Anatilimnocola aggregata: one gene and its partner. The protein of the gene in region 2 interacts with the protein of the main gene of each other region in a pairwise test. Links are inferred from orthologs where the notes say so. Each region holds a gene or a part of one and is shown on either strand. Other genes may lie near its edges.

Region 1 (11,438 bases), 6.4 Mb from region 2 along the record:
GTCAAAGCTTCGAACCGCGATTGCTACGCTCTCGGCGCGCTGCAGGCCGCCAAGTTTGCTGCCCAGCAAAAGCCCGGCATGTACAACATGTACGACGTGTTGGGACTGTAAGAAACCTTAGAGTTTTGAGTTCAGAGACACGAGGAAAGTATGTCGGAGTCCTTCCGGTCTCAAAACTCAGAACTTAGAACTCAAAACGTGCCCCTGTCTCTCAGCCAATGCGCTACCCTCGCCTGCCTGCTGGAAGCGACGGCTCCCAAGGTGGGCAATGTGCACCGGGGGGCGGATTTCGACGAGTTGACGTTTGCCGATTTTGTGGTGAGCGCTGTGGCGATTGGCCCAGCCATGCAGCGGGCTCGCGAGGTTGGCGTCGGCGCGGCAGTGCTGCAAGCGATTACAGCCACGCGCACGCTGGTGCCGACAAACACCAATTTGGGCATGGTCCTGCTCATCGCGCCGCTGGCTGCGGTTCCAGCCGGTGAGCCCTTAGTCAGTGGCATCTCAGCCATTCTGCAAAGCCTCACGCCGCGCGACAGTGAACTTGTCTACGAGGCGATTCGCCTCGCCCAGCCCGGCGGCTTGGGCGAAACAAAGGAAATGGACCTCGCCGGCCCAGCGCCGGAAAACTTGCTCGCGGCGATGCACCTGGCAGCCGAGCGTGACCTGGTCGCCAAGCAATATGCGACGAATTTCGAGTTAGTCCTGGGCGAGATCCTCCCTAGCTTGCTCCGTGGGCAAGAGTACGGCTGGTCGCTGCAAGACAATCTGATTCGCGAGCATGTCCGGCTGCTCAGCGAACATCCCGATAGTCTCATCGTCCGCAAGTGCGGCCCCGAAATCGCCGCCCGCACGTGCGCTTATGCGGCCCAAGTCCTCAACGCTGGCCAACCCGGCGACGACCACTATCACGAAGCCCTGGCCGATCTCGACTTCTGGCTCCGCAGCGATGGCCACGAGCGCAATCCCGGCACCACTGCCGACCTACTCGCCGCCGCCCTCTTCGCCGGCCTGCGCGAGGGCTTGCTCAAGCCGCCGTATCGGTAAATTTGATTTTCTGACAGGTCGGTCTTTTACGACTTGATCTCAAAAATCGCTTCCACTTCCACTGCGGCACCGGTGGGGAGCGCGGCGAAGCCGAGGGCCGAGCGGGCATGAAAGCCGTCGGTGGTCTTGCCGAAGATTTCGTGGAACAGGTCAGAACAGCCATTGATGACCAAATGTTGCTCGGTAAAGCTGGGGGCCGAATAGACACAGCCCAGCACCTTGAGCACCTTGAGGCCGTTGAGTGTGCCATGGGCCTGATGCACCGAGCGGAGGATCTTCACCGCGCACTCGCGGGCCGCTTTGTACCCTTCGTCAATCGTCAGTCCCGTGCCGAGCACGCCCTTGGTATCGCTGACGTGGCCGGACGTAATCAGCAAGTTACCGGTCTTTACGCACATGTTCAGATAACCGGCGGGCTGTTCAACAAAGGTGATGCCGACGGATTGTGCTTTTTCGGTGGGAGTCATGGCGATGCTCGCGAGTGAAAAGTGAGGTTGGATGATCCGAATGAAGGCCGCCATTGTATGCTCGCCGAGCGCGCAAAAAAACCGGCGATGAATACTCACCGCCGGTGCCTCTAGTTTTTGATGTGGACGCGACCTGACGAGCTTACATCTCGCTCATGTAATTCGCCTTCGGTCGCGATTCTTCATCCGTCGGCATACCGTACCGATCCCACGCGCTGCCGCGGCTGCGATTCGAAACCCGTTCGGCCTTGCGTGCGCACTCGATGCAATCGGCCACGTAAGGAACTGCCCGCAGGCGTTCGGTGCCGATCGAACTATCGCACGTGTCGCACTTGCCGTAGCGGCCGATTTCGACGCGCTCGAGCGCGGCATCGATCTGCTTCAGTTCGCGGCTTTCGAAGTCGGCCAATTGCGAACGCATGGCCGCGTGTTCGCTATCGACGCTCACGTCGATCTCATCGCCCACGCCCGATTGCACGCTATCACGCAGTTCGTTGACTTCGCCAGCCAGGTACCGGCGCAGTTCCTGTCGACGCTGAGTCAATCGTTGCTGCATCATTCGAACAAAGTCACTGCGTTTCATCTTATCTCTTCTCCCTGGTACAGGCTCATCGCCCTCGACTGCCTGCACCTAAAAGGTTGCTCCAGTCTTCTACCTCCTTGCATTTCAGGTGCCGAATCCTCCGGACCATCGCTGCCGTCATCAGCAACTACGATATGTTAGCGCCGTCGGTTCGCCCGGCTATGGACAAACCCCCCGATTGCGGTTAAGCGCCGTGGTCACCAAAAACAGCTCGTTTCTCGTCACAAAACCGTTCGTCGTGGCAACGGCGTCAGGGTAGAATGCGAGCCATCACTCGCCTTTCTGCCCTCCCCAACTCAACCGGCACGCTGGTTTTGCAATGCTCGGTTCGCTTCTTACCCAGTGGACAATCCGCCTGGCGCTGGCCTGTTTTGCTGCCTATTTGGCAGGAAACCTGCTAGGTCTTGCCCGTTGTGCGAGCATTGACCAGACAGCAGAACCGCGGGCTAAGTTCACTGCGAATCGCAACCGGGCCTTTCGCTGGCTGCGCTGGATTTGGACGGCAGGCTGCCTATTATTCATTGCCCATGTCGTGTGCGCGTTTCAGTTCACGCATCACTGGAGCCACACGCACGCCTGGGAACATACGGCGGCCGAAACCAAACGGATGTTGGGTGTGGCCTTCGGCGACGGCATTTACTTCAGCTATATCTTCTTGCTGCTGTGGGTCGCCGACGTCGCCTGCCTTTGGCTGGCCATTCGCCGGCCAGGTTGGGTTGTAGCAGCGGTTTACTTGTTTCTGTTTTTTATTGCCTTCAACGGGGCCATTGTGTTTGAATCTGGGCCCACTCGACCTGTCGGGATCGTGGTCGTCACCGCCATGCTGCCGCTGCTGGTTCTGTTTGTTTGGAAGCAGTGGCGAGACCTGGCAACCAGCCAGAAGTTTCAACGGACTACTACCGGCAAAGAGCCTTTGCCGTCCGGCAATGCGGAGTGCGAAGCATGACGCTGCGGAAAATCGCCTATCTGACGTCGGGGGCGGCCGGCATGTTCTGCGGCAGTTGCCTCAACGACAACGCCGTGGCTCGCGAGCTGTTGGCCCTCGGTCACGATGTGCAACTGGTCCCGCTCTATACGCCGATCCGCACCGACGACCAGGATGTGAGTCTCGACCAGGTCTTCTTCGGCGGGATCAATGTCTATCTGCAGCAGCAGACATCCCTCTTTCGCTGGTTGCCAAGCTGGCTCGATCGCTGGATCGACCGCCCCTGGATCATCGACCTCGCGACGCGGTTCGGCGGCAAGCTCGACTATCAAAAACTGGGCGGGCTCGCCGTCTCGATGTTGCGGGGCGAACAGGGTTTTCAAAGCAAAGAAGTCCATCGCCTGGTCGATTGGCTGGCTGGCGAAGCCCAGCCCGAGATTGTCATCTTCAGCAACATCCTCACCGCGGGCTGTGTGCCGGAACTCAAACGCCGCCTCCCTGCCAAAGTCCTCGTGCTGCTGCAAGGAGACGATATCTTTCTCCGCGAATTGAAGCCCGCCGATCTCCAGCAGGCACTGGCCGAGATTCGCCGCCTGAGCGACCACGTCGATGGGTTTCTCGCCCACAGCAGGTACTACGCCGATGCCATGAGCGAATTCCTGGGCATCGATCGCGCTAAGATTTACCTCCTGCCGCTCGGTGTGCATGGCAGCGATCTCGTGCCGGACGTGACCGTTGATCCCACGACTGCGGGAACAACGTCTCGACCGCCTACCGTCGGCTATCTCGCCCGTCTGGCACCTGAGAAAGGGCTGCACATCCTGGCCGAAGCGTGGCTCCGGTTGCGGAAGATGCCAGGGACCGAAAACGCCCAGCTGAAAATTGCCGGCTGGATGGGAGCGCAGAATCACGACTACGCGCATTCTATTTTTCAGCAGTTCGATAAAGTGGGTCTGCGTGACGAGTACGAATACCTGGGAGAAGTCGACCGGGCCGGCAAGCTGCATCTACTCCGTTCGATTGACGTCCTCTCGGTCCCCACGACCTATCAGGAACCCAAAGGGCTCTTCGTGCTCGAAGCGCTGGCCGCTGGTGTGCCCGTCGTTCAGCCCGCGCATGGGGCATTTCCCGAAATGCTAACGGAGCTGGGCGGCGGACTGTTGCACCGCCCCGAAGACGCCCATCATCTGGCCGAGCGCTTGCACGAAATGCTGACCAATCCCGAACTGCACCAGCAGTTGCGCGAACGGGGACAAATCGCCGTGCTCGAGCGGCGGACCAACCGCGTCGCCGCCGAAGTGCTGCTCGAGATCCTTGAGCGCGTGGCCCCGCCCGTGGGACAGGCATCTTGCCTGTCATGCACTTCGCCGTAATCTCGACAGGCTGGAAGCCTATCCCACGGAAAAAACCCCACGCGCATAAAAAGAGCCCGCAGCAGAACTACGGGCTTCTTAAAGTGCGGTCGAGAGGGTTTGAACCTCCACGCCATTGCTGGCGCCAGCCCCTCAAGCTGGTGCGTCTGCCAATTCCGCCACGACCGCGTGCCGAAGTTCTAGTCTAAGTTATCCCGCTCGGGCGTCAAGGGAAGTGCCGAATGTAGCTATCACGCGGCTTGGGGGGCCAAATTCCTGCCCCCTCTCACCTTGTCACCTGGTCGCCCGGCGCGGCTATGATGCTTTTCAATTCCCACAACCTGCTAAACCCACGAGCCTCCCCATGATCCAGCCCGAACGCCTGCTGCAGCGGTTTCTCCGGTATGTGCAACTCGATACCACCGCCGGTGAGCCAGGCGGCACCTATCCCAGTTCGCCCGGCCAGTTGGTGCTGGGGCGAATGCTCTCGATCGAACTCAAGGAAATGGGACTCGCCGACGTTGAGTTCACCACCGAAGGGCTCGTCTATGCGACCGTCCCGAGCACGCTCGATGCTGCGGGGACCGTCGCCGCGCCCGTCGTCGCCTTCAACGCCCACGTCGATACCTCTCCCGAGACGACAGGCAAGAATGTCCGCCCGCAGGTCATTCGTAAGTACGCCGGTGGCGACATTCGCCTCCCCGCTGATCAAACCCGCGTGATCACGCTCAAGGAGAATCCGGAACTCGAGCACCTGAAGGGGAAGACCCTCGTTACCACCGACGGCACCACGCTCCTTGGTGCCGACGATAAGTCGGGAATCGCCGTCATCATGGAGATGGCCCAGCACTTGCTCGAGCAGCCCGAATTGGAGCATGGCCCGGTCCGAATTCTGTTCACCTGCGACGAAGAAATCGGCCACGGCATCGACCACGTCGACCTGCACAAACTGAATGCCACCGTCTGCTACACGCTCGATGGGAGCGGAGCCAACGAAATCGACGTCGAAACATTCTCCGCCGACCTGGCTACCGTCCGCGTGACTGGCATCAACATTCATCCGTCGATTGGCAAGGGTCGCATGGTCAACGCCCTCCGCGCGGTCGGCACGTTTCTCGATCGTTTGCCCCGCGCCGGTCATTCGCCCGAAACGACTGCTGGCCGTGAAGGCTTCCTGCATCCCTATGATCTGACCGGCGGTGTAGCCGAAGCCAGTTTGAAAGTCCTGCTGCGCGACTTCGATACTGCCGGCCTCACCACCAAGGCCGAACTGCTGCAGAAGTTGGCCAGCGAAGTCGAGCAAGAACATCCGGGCTGCAAGGTGAACGTCCACATCAAGAAGCAATATCGCAACCTGGGCGATGGCCTTGCCAAGGAGCCCCGCGCGGCCGCTTATGCCGACCTAGCTCACACCCGCCTCGGCCGCGAAGCCAAGCTGACCATCATTCGCGGCGGCACCGACGGCTCGCAGCTAACCGAGCGCGGCCTTCCCACCCCCAACCTCTCGACCGGCGAACACAACCCACACTCGCCCCTCGAATGGACCTGCCTCGAAGAAATGGTCGCCGCCACCGAAGTCTGCAGCGAGCTCGTGCAAGTGTGGGCCGAACGGAAGTAACTTCCTCGCGCAAATCTGAACCGAGCGATTTTAGTGCAGGCCAACCAACCCCGCTCGCGACGTAACTTCGCGCGAGCCATTGAAATCTCCACCAACTTGTCCAACTATCGGCCATTCTTTCGGGTGGTCAACCAGCGCATTTCCCGAGGGAAACAACTCCTCAGTAAGCCAATTCTTGAACACCACCCGAAAGAACTATTCGCAACTTACGTCGATACCCTCGGCTCTATTTGGGTTGCGTTCACGCCAGCACGATGTCGGGGGTCGGGAGGTTTTTCGGACGCGACCCAAGCGCGGTTAACCGAGCCGCTTGCGGCCGCTGAACTGCTGCTCCGGCAACTTCGCAGTTCACCCGCGCAAGCGCGGTTGACCAGTTGAGACTGAACGCTCGTTGGACTGATTGCCCGGTCAATCATCAAACCTTCAACTGGAGCGAAACCGCTCTGCTGCAGCAGCTTCGAACATTGACCGGCAAGAAGCACCGGCTTACGCTACCACTTTTGCTGCGCAAGAGAATAACTAGTTATGCGTAGAGAATTAGCGTGAATTCTGACACCGACGATCTTGTGCCCGTCTTCATGCCAGCGCTTGTGGTTCTTCTTGTCCACGCGGAAGACAAGAAAGGCACGCCTTTGACACGGGACGAAGTTCACGCGATTCGCGACAGCGGGGCCTGCATCATGATGGAAGCCGATGATGCCCGCAAAATGGACGATAGCCGCGGATACCGTGACATCGATCCGGAAAACTGCTGGCATGATTGGCAAATGGCTCGCCGCGACATGGGCCGCAAACCGGACATTGATCCCGGTCCACGCTTCGACCATGTCCGATCAGGTGACCCGGCATATCAGCAAACAATTTTGGACGCCCAAGAATCGATCGAGCGGTTTCGCGCAATGCTTCCATCGGACGGTACGCCACGGCCCGACGCTCTCATCAAGACAAAACTTGTGGATGGCGATAACAGCGCATTCATGTGGCTCAACAACACCGCTACTGAAGGCGACAACTTCACTGCAGAACTGTTCGAAGTTCCGGACACTCTTCCGAACTACACAACCGGCATTCGACACGTCGTGATACTCGAAGAATTGATGGACTGGATGGTCAACGAGAACGGCCGCCTCACTGGTGGTTTCTCCTTGCGGTACAATCGTGCTCGTATGTCTGACGCCGAAAAGCTAGACTTTGATCGTCATATCGGTGTCACAGAATACGCATAACCAAGCAATGCACCCGAGCCGCGAAGTCGGGCGTTTTCAAGTGGACAATCTCTCGTCGCGGCCGGGTGATTGCGGTCGTTAGTCGGCAGGAGCAACTCGTGAGTCCGGTGCCGTCAAAGATCGCGGGAGCCGCCGTCATCTGCTACACGCCGGGTGCCACTGGCTTTGCCAGTGCTGACTTGCGACACAAAGATCGATGTGCGGCCGAAACTTGACATCTCGCCTTTTCGCACAGGGCAACGCGTTGGCAAAAGGTACAATCTCCCACTTTCAGCGATCCATCCACTCGCCCGCACAGACCAGGCTCTGGCTGAGCCAGTGGCACCCAACGCCGTGAACCCTTTTTAGGCAGCGGTCGTGAGGTAGCGGGCGCGATGGATTTGGGACTTGGTAGCGAGTAGGAACTCGGGAGAGCCAGCGGGCGGGTCGGGACGTTTTTTGCGAGGATAGTTGCGGCTGGATTTGTTGGCTCGCTCGTAGGTGTCGCGCACTGCTTGAGGGAGTTGGTGGGGGAGCGATTGTTGCCGAGCCAGCGGATGTCGATAGTCGCGCATCAGCCGCCGATACGTGCGCCAGACGCCCGCTAGGCTGAGTTGAGTAGGATCTAGTTGTACGCGCGTCGCTTGGACCTGAGCATCGAGCGCCATGCTCCATAGTCCCAGCAGCGACCACTCCAACTCCAAACGCGCATGCGCGGCATTGGTGCTGCGAAGTTTGCGGCGCTGATACGTTTGCTTCAAGTGGCGAAAGAAGAGTTCCACGCCCCAGCGACGACGGTAAACGTCGAGGACTTGTCCGCGCGATAATTCTTCTTCTCCGACGCTGGTGAGCAAGTAGACCGGATACTTTCCACCAGTGGCCACGACGAGGCGTAACACGAGCGGCGGCTGACTGCGACGGGCAGCACGATCGGGCCAGAGATACACCGTGCCAACGACTTCGCGGGAGAAGCCCAGCTTGTACAGCAGACGCACATTCGAACCGACTCGCACCAGGAAATGGCGACCACTGTTAACAACGGCGCGCAGACAATCGTAACCCACGAAGCCAGCATCGGCGGTGATCAGGGCATTGCTCGGAAGTTCGTCGAGCATCGCCAACCAATGCTCGCGCTCGCTACTGCCGGTCGGACCGATTCGCCACGACCAAGGCAGTCCTGTGCCGACGTGAAACAGCAGGGTCAACCACATTTGCGGGACGCTTGCCTTGCGCGAGTGAATCGCGGTGCGCGGTTTCTGGCGACGATTGCGTTTGAGTTTTCGTCCCTTACCATCGCGAACCGGAGCATGTGCCGCCTCGTGTGACTTGCTTCGCGGCACGTCGACTCGGCTGCCATCAATGCCGAAGAGGACCAGGCCATGAACTCGCCAAAGGGTGGGTAATGCACGCTGCATCTGCCGTCGAAACGTCACCTGCAATACGCCGACCAGCAGCACCGTCCAACGCAGCAGCAACTTCATGAAGGCTTGCACCGAACTGGCAAACTCCTGTTGCGGCGCAAACAGAAATTGAGCTAATCTGCGGGCAGCAAAGAAGCGGTCCCCCAGCGTGAGTTCATCCGACCAAGCCCAGAGCAACGCCGTGGCCGCCAATTGCCGTGGGCCCCACGTGCAGTCGTCACGAAACCGAATCGCACCCCAGTCCCCCTCGCCGAGCAATCGCTCCAGTGACTGCTTGAGCTGATCCGCTTGGAACTCGGCAACGACAACCTGACTTCGACCTTGCTGACTTCGACTAGGGTCTTGATGCGACATTCCCGAATCCTTTCGGGTGAGCGGTGAACGATCCTTTCGCGGTGAGAAACGAAAGCATCGCCACTAACCTCAATCGCATCAAGACTTTTTCACTCTCGCCAAAAAGGGTTCACGGCGTTGAGTGGCACCCGGCGCAAAGATTGCCCGAACGATTATCAAGCCGCCAACGGGAGCGAAACCGCTCTGCCGCAACGGCTTCGAACATTGACCGGCAAGAAGCACAGGCTTACGCTATCGCTATTGCTGCACAAGAGAATAACTAGTTCTGTCGAGAACTGCGCAGATGCCATCGCTTCACGACCTCATCACTGCAGTCAGAGCCGCTGCCGAGGGTGAGCCTGATGCGATGATCACGTTGACCCATCACTCCGACGACAGCAAATGGGCGCAGCTACTTCCGGAACAGATCAATCTGTCCTATCCGTTTTGCCAATCTCCAACTGACCTAATTGCAGAACGGAACTTCCCACACAACGAGAAAGCAGACGCTGGTTTGTGGGATGCAGGATTGTTTGCCGACTTTAATACGTCCTCAATGACAGTTGATCAACTTGTTCAGTTTCTAGACGCGTATCTCGCCGCCGCATTCGGAACCTCAAGTCTTGACGATTTCGCGGTCTCATTCGACGTCGCAGAACGTGGCACGATCACCGCTGAATCAAAATCGGAATTTCTTCGGAAGATCGTCGAGCTAAAGCGATATTTTGAAGGCAGGCCAAATCGAAACTAGGTGTAATCAAAACAACCCTCCATCAGAACAATCCGTTGCACCGGAGCACAGGCAACGTTCAATTGGAAAATCAAAATCATTCACCGCCGCCCGGTGAACGGAAACGTTCGGCGAGCAATGAAGATCGTCATGAAGTGGCTTCCCATCACTGTGGTTTTCCTGATTGCTGGTTGCAGTAGTCAAGAATTGCCGACATCGCAAACACCATCACCTCCGAAAACCATGACCGAAAAATCCAGCTGGAACGACACAGCACGAAGTGACCTCCGTGAGACTCTTCAGAATTGCGTTGTAGGCGAGGTTCGTTTGTCAAAATCTGGCCACGATGACATCATCCAGTCCTGCCGTGAGGTCTATATTGAGGACGAGTGTCCAGAGGATGAATGGGAGTCGTTTGTTCGCTTCGCGTCAGACGAACTAAAGAAGGCTGAAGCCGCACATGCGGCGGCACAGGCTACATGGCCGCCCGAGACAGATTGCGACCGCCTCGATCAGGTCGAAGCGGCCTTGCGAGATCGCGGCATTCTTCTGTGGCAAGCATCGCCTTGCTGCGACACTTGTACGGGTGGCGAACTTCCTGATCGGATTCATGAGCTAGAACGGCGATATCCCGGTTTCCGGAATAAGGTGTGTGGTTACACCTTTTTTATCGATCAGAATATGGCCGACATGCTCGCGGAAGACACTAATATTTCTGTCTACCTCGGGTATGGTTGGCTATCGCAAGAGGAATCTAGCGTTGCGCCGGATGTCTACGAAGCGAATGCTCTCGACATCGCCAGGGAAGTTTGCGATTGCCTCCGCAAGCATGGTTTCAAATCGAATTGGGACGGAAGTTTCTCGAAGAAAATAGGTATCTCTCTCAATTGGCAGCGTCGAGCGATGCTGCAGTAGTGTCACGGGAACCATCGTCGGGTGCCACTGGTTTTGCCAGTGCTGACTTGCGACACAAAGATCGATGTGCAGCCGAAACTTGACATCTCGCCTTTTCGCACAGGGCAACGCGTTGGCAAAAGGTAAAATCTCTCACTTTCAGCGATCCATCCACTCACCCACGCAGACTGGGCACTGGCCACGCCAGTGGTACTCTACAACAAATTGAATTTTGATTTTACCTTCCTCTTTGGCGGATCAGACCATGCACCGAACCTGTGGCTGCCTCATGCTGATGCTTTGCGGCGTTATGGCAAATGCTCAAGATGCGCCCACGGCCTCACGCCCTGCCAGCGAAGCGCTGCTGAAGAAGATCTTGGGCGCGGGAACGCCGGAGCCGATTCGGCTGTGGGAGGGAGAGCCGCCGAAGTTTTTGAAGGATGGTCCAGCTGAGGAAGTGGACGATCATGGGCGAATCAAGTTGGTAACGGTGCCAACCATCAGCGTCTATTTGCCGCCAGCAGAGAAGCGGACGGGGCAAGCGATTGTTGTTTGTGCGGGGGGCGGGTACGGCGGGCTCGATTGGCGGACGCACGTTGTTTATGCAGCCGATGTGTTTGTGCCCAAAGGGGTCGCAATCATCGGGCTGAAGTACCGTCTGCGGCCGCCGCACAAGGTCGACAATGCCGGGATTCAACAGTTGACGTTGCTCGATGCTCAGCGGGCAATCAGACTCGTCCGCTCGCGGGCGAAAGAGTGGGGGCTCGATCCCCAGCAGATCGGCATCGCCGGTTACTCAGCAGGTGCCAACCTGGCGATGAATGCAGCTGCCAACTTCGACGCCGGCGATCCCGAATCAGCCGATC
Region 2 (11,447 bases):
CTTGGATCTCGTATTTGAGTTCGTCGTCCGTGCAAGCGCGGAAGTAAGGATTGTCCTTGGCTGACCGCTTGGTGATGTTCGTCGTCAGGCCGTCGTAGCCACGCCCGAGCCAGCCGCCATATTCGCCCGGCCGGCGCAGTTGCGACGAGAACTCTTGCAACTTGCCGAGAAAATTCGGCAGCACCGCATAGTTCGGCAGTTCGCTCGGCTTGGCACCAGCCCGGTGCTGTTCGACATACTCCGTTACCGAGCCCATGGACGGCCAGTCCCGATTGGTGGCATTGAAGCCACCACCCAAGGGAACTTGCCACCGATGGCCCGTTTGAATGTAGTGCCCACCCCCGCTGTGATCATTGTAGTTGTGGGTCATCGTGCGGATGACGCACAGTTGGTCGGTAATGCCCGCCACGCGCGGCAGGTGCTCGCTGATGCGCAGATCCGGCGTGCGGCAGGCGATGGGCATGAAGGGGCCGCGAATCTTCGCCGGCGCGTCGGGCTTGCAGTCGAATGTTTCCAGTTGGCTGGGACCACCAAACAGGAACATGAAGATTACGGACTTGGCCCGCGGCTTCAGTTTGGAGGTTGATGGTGCCAGCTGTTCCGCGGCCATGACATTGGCTAGCGACAGGCCCAACAGCCCCGAGCCAGCAGCTTGGAGCGCAGTGCGACGCGTGACGCGATTGCAGGCGGTAGGGGGCGAGTTTCCCAGCAAGTTCAGCATTGGTCGCCTCACAGGCAAGGTGGCGGGGCGGGCATTAGTACAAAGTATCGGCCACCGCTGATGTATGCAAGAGAATTCTCGTTGCCCGAGCCCGATTAACCCGCCCTAAAGTGAAGTGAAATCGGTGGTTGAGTCACTTGGCCACGTTTCCGATGAATTCGCACGCAGCAGTGCTGGTTTTGATTTTGAACTGCTAGATTTGCTGACGTTGGCCTAAAAGTCCTCCGGACTCCAGACGAGGGCGTCCCGGAAACATCGGTCAGGTTGGTGCTGACTGCCAACCAACTCGCGCAGCTACTGCGGCGCGGGCTTGCCGACTTCGAAATCCTTTACCGTCTTTTCGAGTGGAAATTCGACGGTCGTTTCGTAGGGCTCAAAGAGTGGCTGACCATCGGCAAGCGTTTCTCCCTCGATGGTTGCGGGCACGCCATCGGTGCCAACGATGCGAACTTTATAGGCTCCGCCGACAACGCCCTGCTCGAGTGTCGTATCGTACTTACCATTGACGATCTCGGCACCGCCACCGGGACCGCTATTGCCTTGCTCGATGCTCGGCTCGAGCGTGATGAACCCCTTGGGAACGGGCTTACGATTGAAGGTAACCGTACCCGAAACCGGATATCGCTTCGGCCCACTTTGACTGGGTCCGCAGCCCGCTACGACGAACAGCAGTGCTAGGCCCGCGATGATTCCCTGCGGAACGCGAAACGATCGATCCACGCTCACTGCTGGAATCCTCCTGACGGGAGACCGTCGTCGCGTTGAGCGAGTTGGCGATACATCGAAAGATCGATATTCTGCGAGACAAAATGGACGGAGCCATCGAGCATCGCAAAACCAGCTCCGCCGGGATGATGGCTGCTGAACCCGCGCGTATCGTGAATGCCTTGGTTCTTGTGCAGATTGATCGCGTCCTGAGCACCAGCCAGGTTGCGCGTGTAGGCACAGCCATCTTGTTTCGCACTGGCCGCCCAAGCAGCGTTGCCATAACGCGACTCGCCAAGCAGAAAGACATTAGCGGAACCATCGGTGGCGTTGCGAAAGCCAAGCTTCGAGCCGCCGAAGAGCATGCCGGTCACATACATGCCCCGCTCGTTTGCCGGGCTACAACTGGAGTTGCCACAGTCGGGAGCAGAGCCGCCACCTTGCACGCCAAAGTAGCTATTCAACTGCTTGTTCTTAACGAACCGAATGTCGCTGGGGCACTGATACATCTTGAGCGGAACGACCACGGCACCATTCGCGGCTGCCATTTGATTGCTAACGTCTTGAAACACGACGTTGAAGTCAAAGCGCGAGTGCATCGTCGCTTGTTCGCTGTAAGGCAGAATCAAGACCGTGAATGGCGCTCCCTGCACGCCGCCAGTTCGGCACCAGGTGGAATTGGTCGAAACGCCGGGATTGCTGGAGATATAACCGGGAGGCAGATACAGGAACGTATCGTGATAGTTATGAATCGCCAGAGCGAGTTGCTTGAAGTTGTTCTTGCAGTGCGTGCGACGGGCCGCTTCGCGAGCGGCCTGCACGGCTGGCAGGAGCAGTGCCACCAAGACGCCGATAATGGCAATCACTACGAGCAGCACAACGAGCGTGAAGCCCGTGGGTCGACGAATACGTGCTGCCATGACGAGCAATCCAGCTGGGGAGGGTTACAGCTTTGAGTTTCAGCTCTTGCGCGATCTATTTTAGCCACAGAAGATCGAGTGCCCACCGCTATATCGGGTGACAGGCTTGCGAATTGCCGCAAATTCTCGCCAGAAAATCGCTGCTTCAATTCTATGGTGACGAAGTGGCCCCGTCAGTGGTTGGCAGGTCGAGCGGCGTACTCAACTTCTCGACGAACTTCACGGCGATCTCGAACAGGGGACCATTGCGGCGACAGCGAATGCGCTGCGCAAGCAAGCGAACAACCAGTTCGTGCTCGGCCGCCTGAATGCTGACGATGGCCAGATCGGTGAGGAGTGGCCGATCGCAACAAAAGCGCAGACCACTTTGAGAAAGGTCGAGGCTGACCGCGTGCAAGGGTTCACCAGCGGCCTCGTGGCCACCGGCAACGGGCTGAATGATCAAAACCAACGATGCCGGGTGCCGGACAGCCTGTCGGCGATTCGCTTCAACCTGGAATGTCATCATTGCTTCTTGCAACTGTGGCTGACGCAACGCCAGCCCGACCGAGAGTCTCTCCAACGAATTCTCGCCCAGCACAAACTTACTGCGCAAATACGGGAGCGAGCGAATTGGAAATTGTGCGGCTCAGCGCAATTCAAACGAGCAATTAGCTGCAACACTGCGACAATCGTTAGTCGCGCGGATCGCAGCCGATGACATTTTCCAAAGTGGCGGGTTGGTCCGTCGATTCTTCGCTGTCTGCAAAACAGGCTCGGCTGCGGCGAATGTCGGCGATCAACCGACTGAGTTCCTTCACCGGCAGTGTATTGGTGACGGGCCGAACGTCCCAGGTCGACCTGGCCGAAGCGAGCCTGAGCGTGGCGTTCAATTCAAGCGGGTTCATGTCGGTAACTTCTGCAGCGGAGTGTGGCAATCGTCTAAGCCCCAACTAAGAGTTGGCCAATGTTCGCCAAACGCAAATTTGCGGGTGATATTTACAACCGATTCGCGCTAATCGTTTTCAAGGGTGCTTTGTTAAAGCCTTGCAGACCGCCTACTCCGCTTCTCACCGACTCAACCGTTAGAATGATTAGAACCGGACGCGCTCAATCGTAACCCTCCCTTGCTGAAGCAACCTTATGCCTTCCTCTCGTTCCATCATTCGCTGGTTCTGCCCTTACTGTTCATGGCAGGAAGATGGCACGGTGGCCGAACTGGATAGCCGCCTGCGCGGGCTGGGCATGATTCGGCGGGAAGAGAAAGCCGAACTGAGCCTGATGCTCGAACTGGCGCGGATCAAGAAGCCCGACCTGCGTTGCCCCGGGTGCAACCAAACGGGCTTCACCGCCGACGCCATTAATCCCGGCGAAGACGACTGGGGTGCCGGCAAACCCTGCGCAAACTGCGGCACAACCATTCCCGCCGAGCGTTTGGAGCTGTTTCCCGAGCAGGACTTATGTGCGAAATGCCAAGGGACCGTCGAACGGGGCGGCCAACTCTCGGGGGACGACTATTGCCACCATTGCGGCACGCCGATGGTCGTCAAGCAAACCAAAGGGGGCGTCAGTCGTTATCAACAAGTCTGCCCGAGTTGCCGCCGATAACAACGGTTTGCCCCCCGCGCAGAAACAATAGCCGTAGACTATGGATTCAAAATCGCGCTGTTGTGGTCAGTTTTCCGTGAAATCTTGTTCCGCCAGCGGGTAGCGTGGCTGGACAAGAGTCGCTGCTATCAGGTAAGCTTTCGAGCTTCCCACTTTTTATTCAACCCTGGGAGATTGTGGTCATGGCGAGTTCGTTCTGGAGGCACGATGGTTAAGCTTGTTGTTCGCGACCGAGAAAGCATTCAGGAGGCAGTCCGCCGATTCCGCAAGTTGGTCGAGCGTAGCGGCATCAAGAAGGAAATGCGCCGCCGCGAGTATTACGAAAAACCGAGCGAAATTCGCCGCAGGTCGCGTCTTCGGGCTGAACGCCGAGCACGCCGGAACAAATTGATGCCAGGCACTTAGTTCACATTTGAACTGATCGGCTGAGCGATTTGTCCCTCTGACGCTCCTAAGCGTCGTTATTATTGTCTGCTCGACTGTTTGCTCGACCGCATTGTCGGGCAGGGCGGAGGTCGAGCCTTCTGGGCGAAGCTTCCCGAACGGGTCGATTTTCGAGGTTGGCCCTCCCGGCTGGAGCTTTCCAGCGCCGTGAAGTTCCATTTTGATCCATCCCCCTCCTGCAGGTCCGGTGGCTGTCGTGATCATTATTCTCAAGTCAGAAGTCACCGAAGATCAGATTCAACACGTCATTGAGCGGGTTGAAGCACTCGGCATGAAGGCTCACCTGAGCCGCGGCACCTATCGCACCATCATTGGCGTGATCGGGGACGAGCAGAAGATCGGTGCCGAACCGCTGCGAGCTATTCCGGGCGTGATGGATGTCATTCCCGTGTTGCCCCCCTACAAACTGGCCAGCCGCGAAGCCCATCCGCAGGCCAGCATTGTGGATGTCGGTGGCATCAAAATTGGTGGCGGCAACCTGGCGATGATCGCCGGCCCCTGTGCCGTCGAAGAACCCGAACGAATGATGGATATTGCTGCGGCGGTCAAAAAGGCCGGGGCGAATATCTATCGCGGTGGTGCTTACAAGCCCCGCACCAGCCCATATGCCTTTCAAGGCTCCGGCGAAGAAGGCTTGAAGATCTTACGCGAAGCAGGCGATGCCCACGGCATGCCCGTCGTCACCGAAGTAATGGATCCCCGTTGCGTCGAAATCGTCGATCAATATGCGGACATGATCCAAATCGGTGCCCGCAACATGCAGAATTTCGTCCTCCTCACCGAAGTGGGGCGCACTCGCAAGCCCGTGCTGCTGAAACGCGGCATGAGCGCCACGATCGAAGATTTGTTGATGAGTGCCGAATACATCCTGTCGCAAGGCAACAGCCAAGTGGTGTTGTGCGAGCGAGGCGTAAAGGGCTTCGATAAAGTCACCCGCAACCTGTACGACGTGGCCGCTGTGGCCGTTGTGAAGGGCTTGTCTCACTTGCCGATCATTGTCGACCCCAGCCATGCGACGGGCCGGCCCGACCTGATTCCGCCGTGTGCCTTGGCCGGTGTGGCAGTCGGTGCAGATGGCGTTCATATCGAAGTACACGATTGCCCCGAACGGGCAAAGTCGGATGGTCCGCAGGCTCTCCTCCCGCGGCAGTATGCAGAGCTTGTCACCCAGATTCGTAAGCTGGCCGAGTTGTTTGGCAAAACCATTTCAACGATCGGCCCGGAGAAAGCCGCATGAGACGCAAATTTATCGCTGGCAATTGGAAGATGAACACGACCGCCGCGCAAGGGGTCGAATTAGCAACCGCGCTGGCCAAGGCCGTCGGTTCGGCGAGCGATGTGGAGGTCGCCGTTTGCCCCCCCAGTGTTTACCTGAGTGCAATTGGCGCTGCAATCAAGGGCTCGGCCATTGGCCTCGGTGCCCAAAACTGCCATTACGAAGCGAAGGGCGCGTTCACGGGAGAAGTCGCTCCCGCGATGCTGCTCGATGTCGGCTGCAAGTACGTGATTCTCGGCCATAGCGAACGCCGCCAGCTATTCCACGAGACCAATCAAGACGTGAACAAGAAGGTGATCGCCGCGTTGGCAGCGGGGCTGACGCCGATCGTTTGCGTTGGCGAGACGCTGGACGAGCGTCAAGCGGCTCGGACACAAGCGGTTGTACGCGAACAGGTCGAGGGTTCGCTGGCTGGTTTGACCGGCGAGCAAGTTCTGAAGTTGGTCATTGCCTACGAGCCCATTTGGGCCATCGGCACCGGCGTGGTTGCGACCCCGCAGCAAGCGGAAGAGGTGCATGCTGACCTACGCTCGCTCCTGTCGTCGCGGTATACTGCCCCGGTCGCCGAGGCGGTACGGATTCAATACGGTGGCAGCGTGAACGCAGAAAATGCGGCTACGTTGCTGTCGCAGCCCAATATCGACGGCGCACTCGTCGGCGGGGCTGCACTCAAGGCGGATGGCTTTCTGGCGATCATTCAAGGCGCGCGGTAGGCCCGCCTGCCAACATATGCGTGCCAGTCGGCCGCGGACGAAATAGGGAGATGTCATGCTGGAACTACATCAAATGCCGCTGCCTTTGGCCCTGGGTTTCATGCACTGGATGTTCATCATCCCCCTGAGCCTCCTCAGCGTGTTTTTGACGCTGCTGATCCTGGTGCAACGAGGTCGCGGTGGCGGCTTGACGGGTGCATTAGGTGGTATGGGCGGACAAAGCGCGTTCGGCACCAAGGCTGGCGACGTATTCACCAAGATCACCGTCGTCGTGGCACTGCTTTGGATTGTCCTCTCGATGGGTGCGCTTCGCGTGCTGCACGTCGGCAAGTTCGGCGAGACCGTGGGAAATTCGACGCCGGTCAAGGGTGGCGTGATTCCCGTTGATGATCAGAAAGTCGACGATAAAAATCCGCTCAATGTCACTCCTGCTCCAGGACTGACTCCTGAAAACACACCGGCACCCATGGGAACGACCCCAGAGACGCCGAAGGCCGAAACGCCCAAGGCTGAAGAGCCCAAGACAGAGACGCCCAAGACGGAAACTCCTGCTACTCCGGAAACGCCGAAGACCGAAACACCTCCGGCCAAGACGGAAGCCCCACCTGCTGAGTCGCCGAAGAGCGAAACACCAACGGCTGAGTCGCCCAAGGCAGAAGCCCCCAAAGAAGCTGAACCAAAAACAGCGGAACCCAAGGGCGATGCTCCCAAGGCCGACGCCCCGAAGGCAGACGAAGAAAAGAAATAGTCACTAACCTGCAGCAGTCGCTGAGCGGGTTGTTCGCCAGCGACCATTGTCATCCCAGTTTTTCACCGTGGGCTTCGGCTATTTCAGCTGAGCCCTTTGATTCTTTCTTGCGGAGCGGCAGCCTTGTTATCGAGCATGACGGGGCATGGCGAAGCACACCGACATCAGGACGGTTTGTCCGTCGCGGTCGAGGTGCGCAGCGTCAACAACCGCTACTTCAAACTGAACTTCCGCGCCAGCGAAGGTTATGCAGCCCTCGAGACGCAGGTCGAAGCGCTCGTGCGGCAGCAGGTTCGCCGCGGCACCGTGCAACTCTCGCTGCGGGTCGATCGCCAGGCTTCTCCCGATGATTATCGCTTGAATGCGGCCGTCATTGCCGGTTACATGCGTCAGCTCAACGCTCTCGCCAAAGAAGGCGTGGGAGTGGAAGGAGTCCGGGCCGATTCGCTGCTCCAACTGCCGGGCGTGGTTTGCGAACCGGTAGCGGACTGGGCACTGGTCGAATCGCACTGGCCGATCATCGAAGGTGCGGTGAAGGAAGCCGTCACCCAGTTTGCCGCGATGCGGGCAGAAGAGGGTGCCACAATGGCCGTGGACATGCGGTCCAACTGCGCGTTGATTCTGAAAGAACTGCAGCAGATCGAACTTCGTGCTCCCTTGGTCATCGATGCCTTTCGGACTCGCATCGTCGAGAAGCTGAACAAGCTGCTGAGCGAAATGGGGACGCGCATCGAGCCTGCCGACGTCGTCCGCGAGATCGGCATTTTCAGCGAGCGGAGCGATATTTCCGAAGAAATCGTGCGACTGAAGAGCCACCTCGAACAATTCGAAACGGCCATGCAAGTGGAAGAAGCCGGCGGTCGTAAACTCGACTTTTTAACCCAGGAAATGTTCCGCGAGACAAATACCATTGGCAGCAAAGCCAACGATGCCCAAATTGCGCATCACGTCATTGAGATCAAGACCGCCATCGAACGCGTCCGCGAGATGATTCAAAACATCGAGTAGTCCTTCATAGCCCAACGCGTGAGCGAGGGGGTAGCTGGTACCCGCCACATCCCTCGCTGACGCGTCGGGCTACTAAATATCATGAACCTCAAGCCCCAATCCGCGACCAGTTCTGCCGTGAAAACCGGCCGGATGATCGTGATTTCCGGCCCTTCAGGTGCCGGCAAATCGACGGTCGTCCGCAAACTGTTGACGGATTGCAGCCTGCCGCTGGCACTGAGTGTGTCGGCGACAACGCGCCAACCGCGGGCAGGGGAAGTACACGGGCAGGACTACTTCTTCCTGCCTGCCGACGAGTTCGATCGTCGCCGCCGGGCGGGCGAATTCCTCGAATGCAAGGAAGTCTTCGGCCGCGGAGACTGGTACGGCACGCTGCAAAGTCAGGTTGCCGCTGGCCTTGAGGCCGGGAAGTGGGTAATCTTGGAGATAGACGTGGATGGGATGCGATCGGTTCTGGAGCGTTATCCGGACACGATTACCATCTTTATTCACTCCGGTGGCATCGACGAACTCGAACGCCGTCTGCGAACTCGAAACACCGATAGTGACGATGCCATCCGACGTCGGCTGGAAGTTGCCCGCCACGAACTTGCCTACCAGAATCACTATCGCCATCAAATATTGAACGACGACGTCGATCAGTCCGTACGCCAGATTTGTGAAATCTTGTTGCAATTGGGAGCTTGAACGAATGCTTGATGATTTGCGCGAAGAAGGAATTGTGAACAAGGTTGGCGGCCGCTTTAAGCTTTCGACGCTGATTCAAAAGCGGATGGTGCAGCTCAATAAGGGCGGGCACGCGCTGGTCGACAAGAACACGCAAGACAAGATGCAAATCGTGCTGGAAGAAATCAAGCAGGACAAGATCTATCTTGATGCTTCGAACAATCTCCGCAGCACCGAGTTCCAAGGGACCGGCGAGACAATGGAACTCGACCTCGGCGATTTGTAAATCGCGTTGGATTTTCAGCTTTTGTTGGAGTATCGGCCTTAGCCGGAATTTCACTGTTGAGCATCAGGCCGGCTAAAGCCGGAACTCCAACAGGAGTACTCCAACATGGCCGATCCGAACACCAATCGCGAAATCGTCGTCGGAATTACTGGCGGCGTCGCGGCGTATAAGTCAGCGATGCTAGTCAGCCGCCTGGTGCAAGCGGGCCTGGGTGTAACCGTGGTCACCACGCGCGCTGCCGAGCAGTTCATCGGCCCCGCAGCGCTCGCAGCTTTGGCGGGTAGGCCAGTCGCGCGCGAGTTGTTCGACCCGGCCTTTCCGCTGGGCGCGCACATCACACTCGCCGAACGAGGCGAGTTGCTCGTCATCGCCCCCGCTTCGGCTGACTTCATGGCCAAAGCAGCTCACGGGTTGGCCGACGACCTGCTTTCGACGCTCTATCTGGCGTTCATCGGCCCCGTAATGATGGCCCCGGCGATGAACACTGCAATGTGGAACCATGTCGCCGTGCAACGTAACGTGCAGCGATTGCGGGACGATGGCGTGCAATTCATCGATCCCGAAGCGGGCTGGCTGAGTTGCCGGCAACAAGGTGCCGGGCGCATGGCCGCTTGGGAATCCATCGCCGCGGCCGTGAAAACTCGCTTGGACGCGCTGCCCGCTCGCGGTGCATAATGCACCTTGGTCACTAGGGGTGGCCAGCACTTTTGCGAGGATCAGCGTCGATGACCACGCGCGATGAACTCCTCGAACAATGGCAAGACGGCCTGGCGGAGGCCGATCGTGCGAGCGAGCGCGGCGTTACCTGGTCCGATCGCTTGCGGATCAAGCTCTACCGCTTTCTGCTGTCGATGTATGGTCAGTCGACCTGGCCCGGCGAGCCGAGCGACGTCGACAACGAGCAAGGCCGCGCGCGGTCAACGTTGACGGTCGACAAGCCGCCCGATCATGGCCTTGGCAAAGCCCCGCGCACACGGGCCGAAATTCTCGCCGGGCTGAGAAATGTGAAAGGCCTCTCGGAAGAACTGGCTCCGCCGGGGCCGCTGCAGCAGGGACTTGAACCCGATTCGCCGGTGGTCGTGGCCGCGAATCGCAAGCGGGCGAAAATCGAACCGCTCGTTCGACATCTGAGATCACTCGGCGTGGAGCCCGAAGTTCGCTTCGCAGGCTCGCTCTGGCAGGTATTCGTTCCCCATCGCAACGCAGCTTATGCGGCGCAAGAGATTGCCGAGTTCACTCCGCCGCCGCCGCCGCCAATGCCCGTCATCGAACTAAAGTGTTCCCGCAGCTCGCTCAGTGGTGTGGTGCTCTTCGGCTTCATTGGTTCGTTGCTGTCGGTGCAGTTTGCCGCACTACTCGTGGGCGAAGCGTCGAATCAATCGACGGCGACCGCTTGGATTGCGGTCGTCGGCACTGCAGCCGCGGTTTTTGATATGCTATTTCTGCTGTGCCTCTACTGGGACGTGCAGGGATATTTTGCGGCATTGAAGAAATGCGAGCAACGCGAACGACTCGAAAAGGAATATGGCTGAAACCGTACACGCTTTCGATTTTGTCAAAACCACCACGCCGCCAGCGACCGGCGTGTGCGTGCTGTTTGGCGACGAGCCCTGCTTGCGGCAACTGGCCCGCGAGCATGTGCGCGGCATCATGACGCACGGCGATGCCGATACTCCCGTTTCGCAGCACGACGGGAGCGAAAAGGTTCCCGAGTGGCGCGATGTGATCGACGAACTGGCGACTGCTTCGCTCTTTGGTGGCGGCGGTGCCCGGCTGGTGGAACTGCGCGAGGCCGATTCGTTTGTCTCGACGCATCGTCAGCGACTGGAAGACTTCGTCACCAAAGGGAAGTCGCACGGTGTGCTGGTGCTGGAAGTGAGCGAATGGCCCGGCAATACGCGACTGGCCAAGATGGCTGCCGAATCGACGGCGACCGTCGTCGACTGCCGCCCGCCGCAGAAGGTAGTGGGCAAAAATAAAGTCATCGACGAAAGTGCGATCGCTCGTTGGCTCACCGATTGGGCACGCACCGCTCACAGTGCTCAGCTGCCCCCAGACGCAGCCAAGCTGTTGCTCGAATTGACCGGGCCCGTGTTCGGCGTGCTGGTGCAAGACATTGCCAAGCTATCGCTCTTCGTCAAAGCGGGCGAAAAGATCACGCCCGAGATGGTGCAAGACATTGTCGGCGGTTGGAAGGCTCGCAGCCTGTGGGATCTCGGCGATGCGGTGGCTGGTGGTGAAGCGGGCGATGCACTCGCGCAGCTCGATCACGTGCTGCAAGCGGGCGAACATCCGCTGGCAATCACCGGCTCGCTGGGCTGGGGTCTGCGGCGTTATGCCCTCGCCACGCGTATTTTTCGCGAGGCGGAACGC

What was found.
Region 1: the proteins of tpiA (region 2) and pepT interact in binary tests that used the Escherichia coli proteins (3 or more experiments, as listed by UniProt). The link is inferred for Anatilimnocola aggregata from one-to-one orthologs.

Annotation. Positions count from the first base shown.
Region 1 is NZ_CP036274.1:342,993-354,430, reverse strand. Bases 3,882-6,862 are described here. They hold pepT (peptidase T), read left to right. Parts: upstream 3,882-4,735; coding sequence 4,736-5,989; downstream 5,990-6,862. Other genes in these bases: ETAA8_RS01185 (DUF2314 domain-containing protein), read left to right, coding at 6,532-6,862; ETAA8_RS01200 (glycosyltransferase family 4 protein), read left to right, coding at 3,882-4,392. Outside these bases: dapB (4-hydroxy-tetrahydrodipicolinate reductase), read left to right, coding at 1-111; ETAA8_RS01220 (triphosphoribosyl-dephospho-CoA synthase), read left to right, coding at 199-1,044; ETAA8_RS01215 (RidA family protein), read right to left, coding at 1,071-1,511; ETAA8_RS01210 (TraR/DksA family transcriptional regulator), read right to left, coding at 1,654-2,094; ETAA8_RS01205 (hypothetical protein), read left to right, coding at 2,414-3,040; more of ETAA8_RS01200, read left to right, coding at 3,037-3,881; more of ETAA8_RS01185, read left to right, coding at 6,863-7,215; ETAA8_RS01180 (transposase), read right to left, coding at 7,560-8,969; ETAA8_RS01175 (hypothetical protein), read left to right, coding at 9,253-9,699; ETAA8_RS01170 (DUF6891 domain-containing protein), read left to right, coding at 9,829-10,593; ETAA8_RS01165 (alpha/beta hydrolase), read left to right, coding at 10,838-11,438. UniProt on the Escherichia coli protein: Cleaves the N-terminal amino acid of tripeptides.
Region 2 is NZ_CP036274.1:6,702,098-6,713,544, forward strand. The notes cover bases 4,499-7,488. They hold tpiA (triose-phosphate isomerase), read left to right. Parts: upstream 4,499-5,610; coding sequence 5,611-6,366; downstream 6,367-7,488. Other genes in these bases: aroF (3-deoxy-7-phosphoheptulonate synthase), read left to right, coding at 4,574-5,614; secG (preprotein translocase subunit SecG), read left to right, coding at 6,422-7,114; ETAA8_RS25195 (YicC/YloC family endoribonuclease), read left to right, coding at 7,238-7,488. Outside these bases: ETAA8_RS25145 (DUF1501 domain-containing protein), read right to left, coding at 1-721; ETAA8_RS25150 (hypothetical protein), read right to left, coding at 1,016-1,447; ETAA8_RS25155 (DUF1559 domain-containing protein), read right to left, coding at 1,444-2,346; ETAA8_RS25160 (PilZ domain-containing protein), read right to left, coding at 2,498-2,854; ETAA8_RS25165 (hypothetical protein), read right to left, coding at 3,021-3,233; ETAA8_RS25170 (TraR/DksA C4-type zinc finger protein), read left to right, coding at 3,469-3,933; rpsU (30S ribosomal protein S21), read left to right, coding at 4,141-4,338; more of ETAA8_RS25195, read left to right, coding at 7,489-8,122; gmk (guanylate kinase), read left to right, coding at 8,204-8,809; rpoZ (DNA-directed RNA polymerase subunit omega), read left to right, coding at 8,814-9,074; ETAA8_RS25210 (flavoprotein), read left to right, coding at 9,180-9,749; ETAA8_RS25215 (hypothetical protein), read left to right, coding at 9,800-10,606; holA (DNA polymerase III subunit delta), read left to right, coding at 10,599-11,447. UniProt on the Escherichia coli protein: Involved in the gluconeogenesis. Catalyzes stereospecifically the conversion of dihydroxyacetone phosphate (DHAP) to D-glyceraldehyde-3-phosphate (G3P).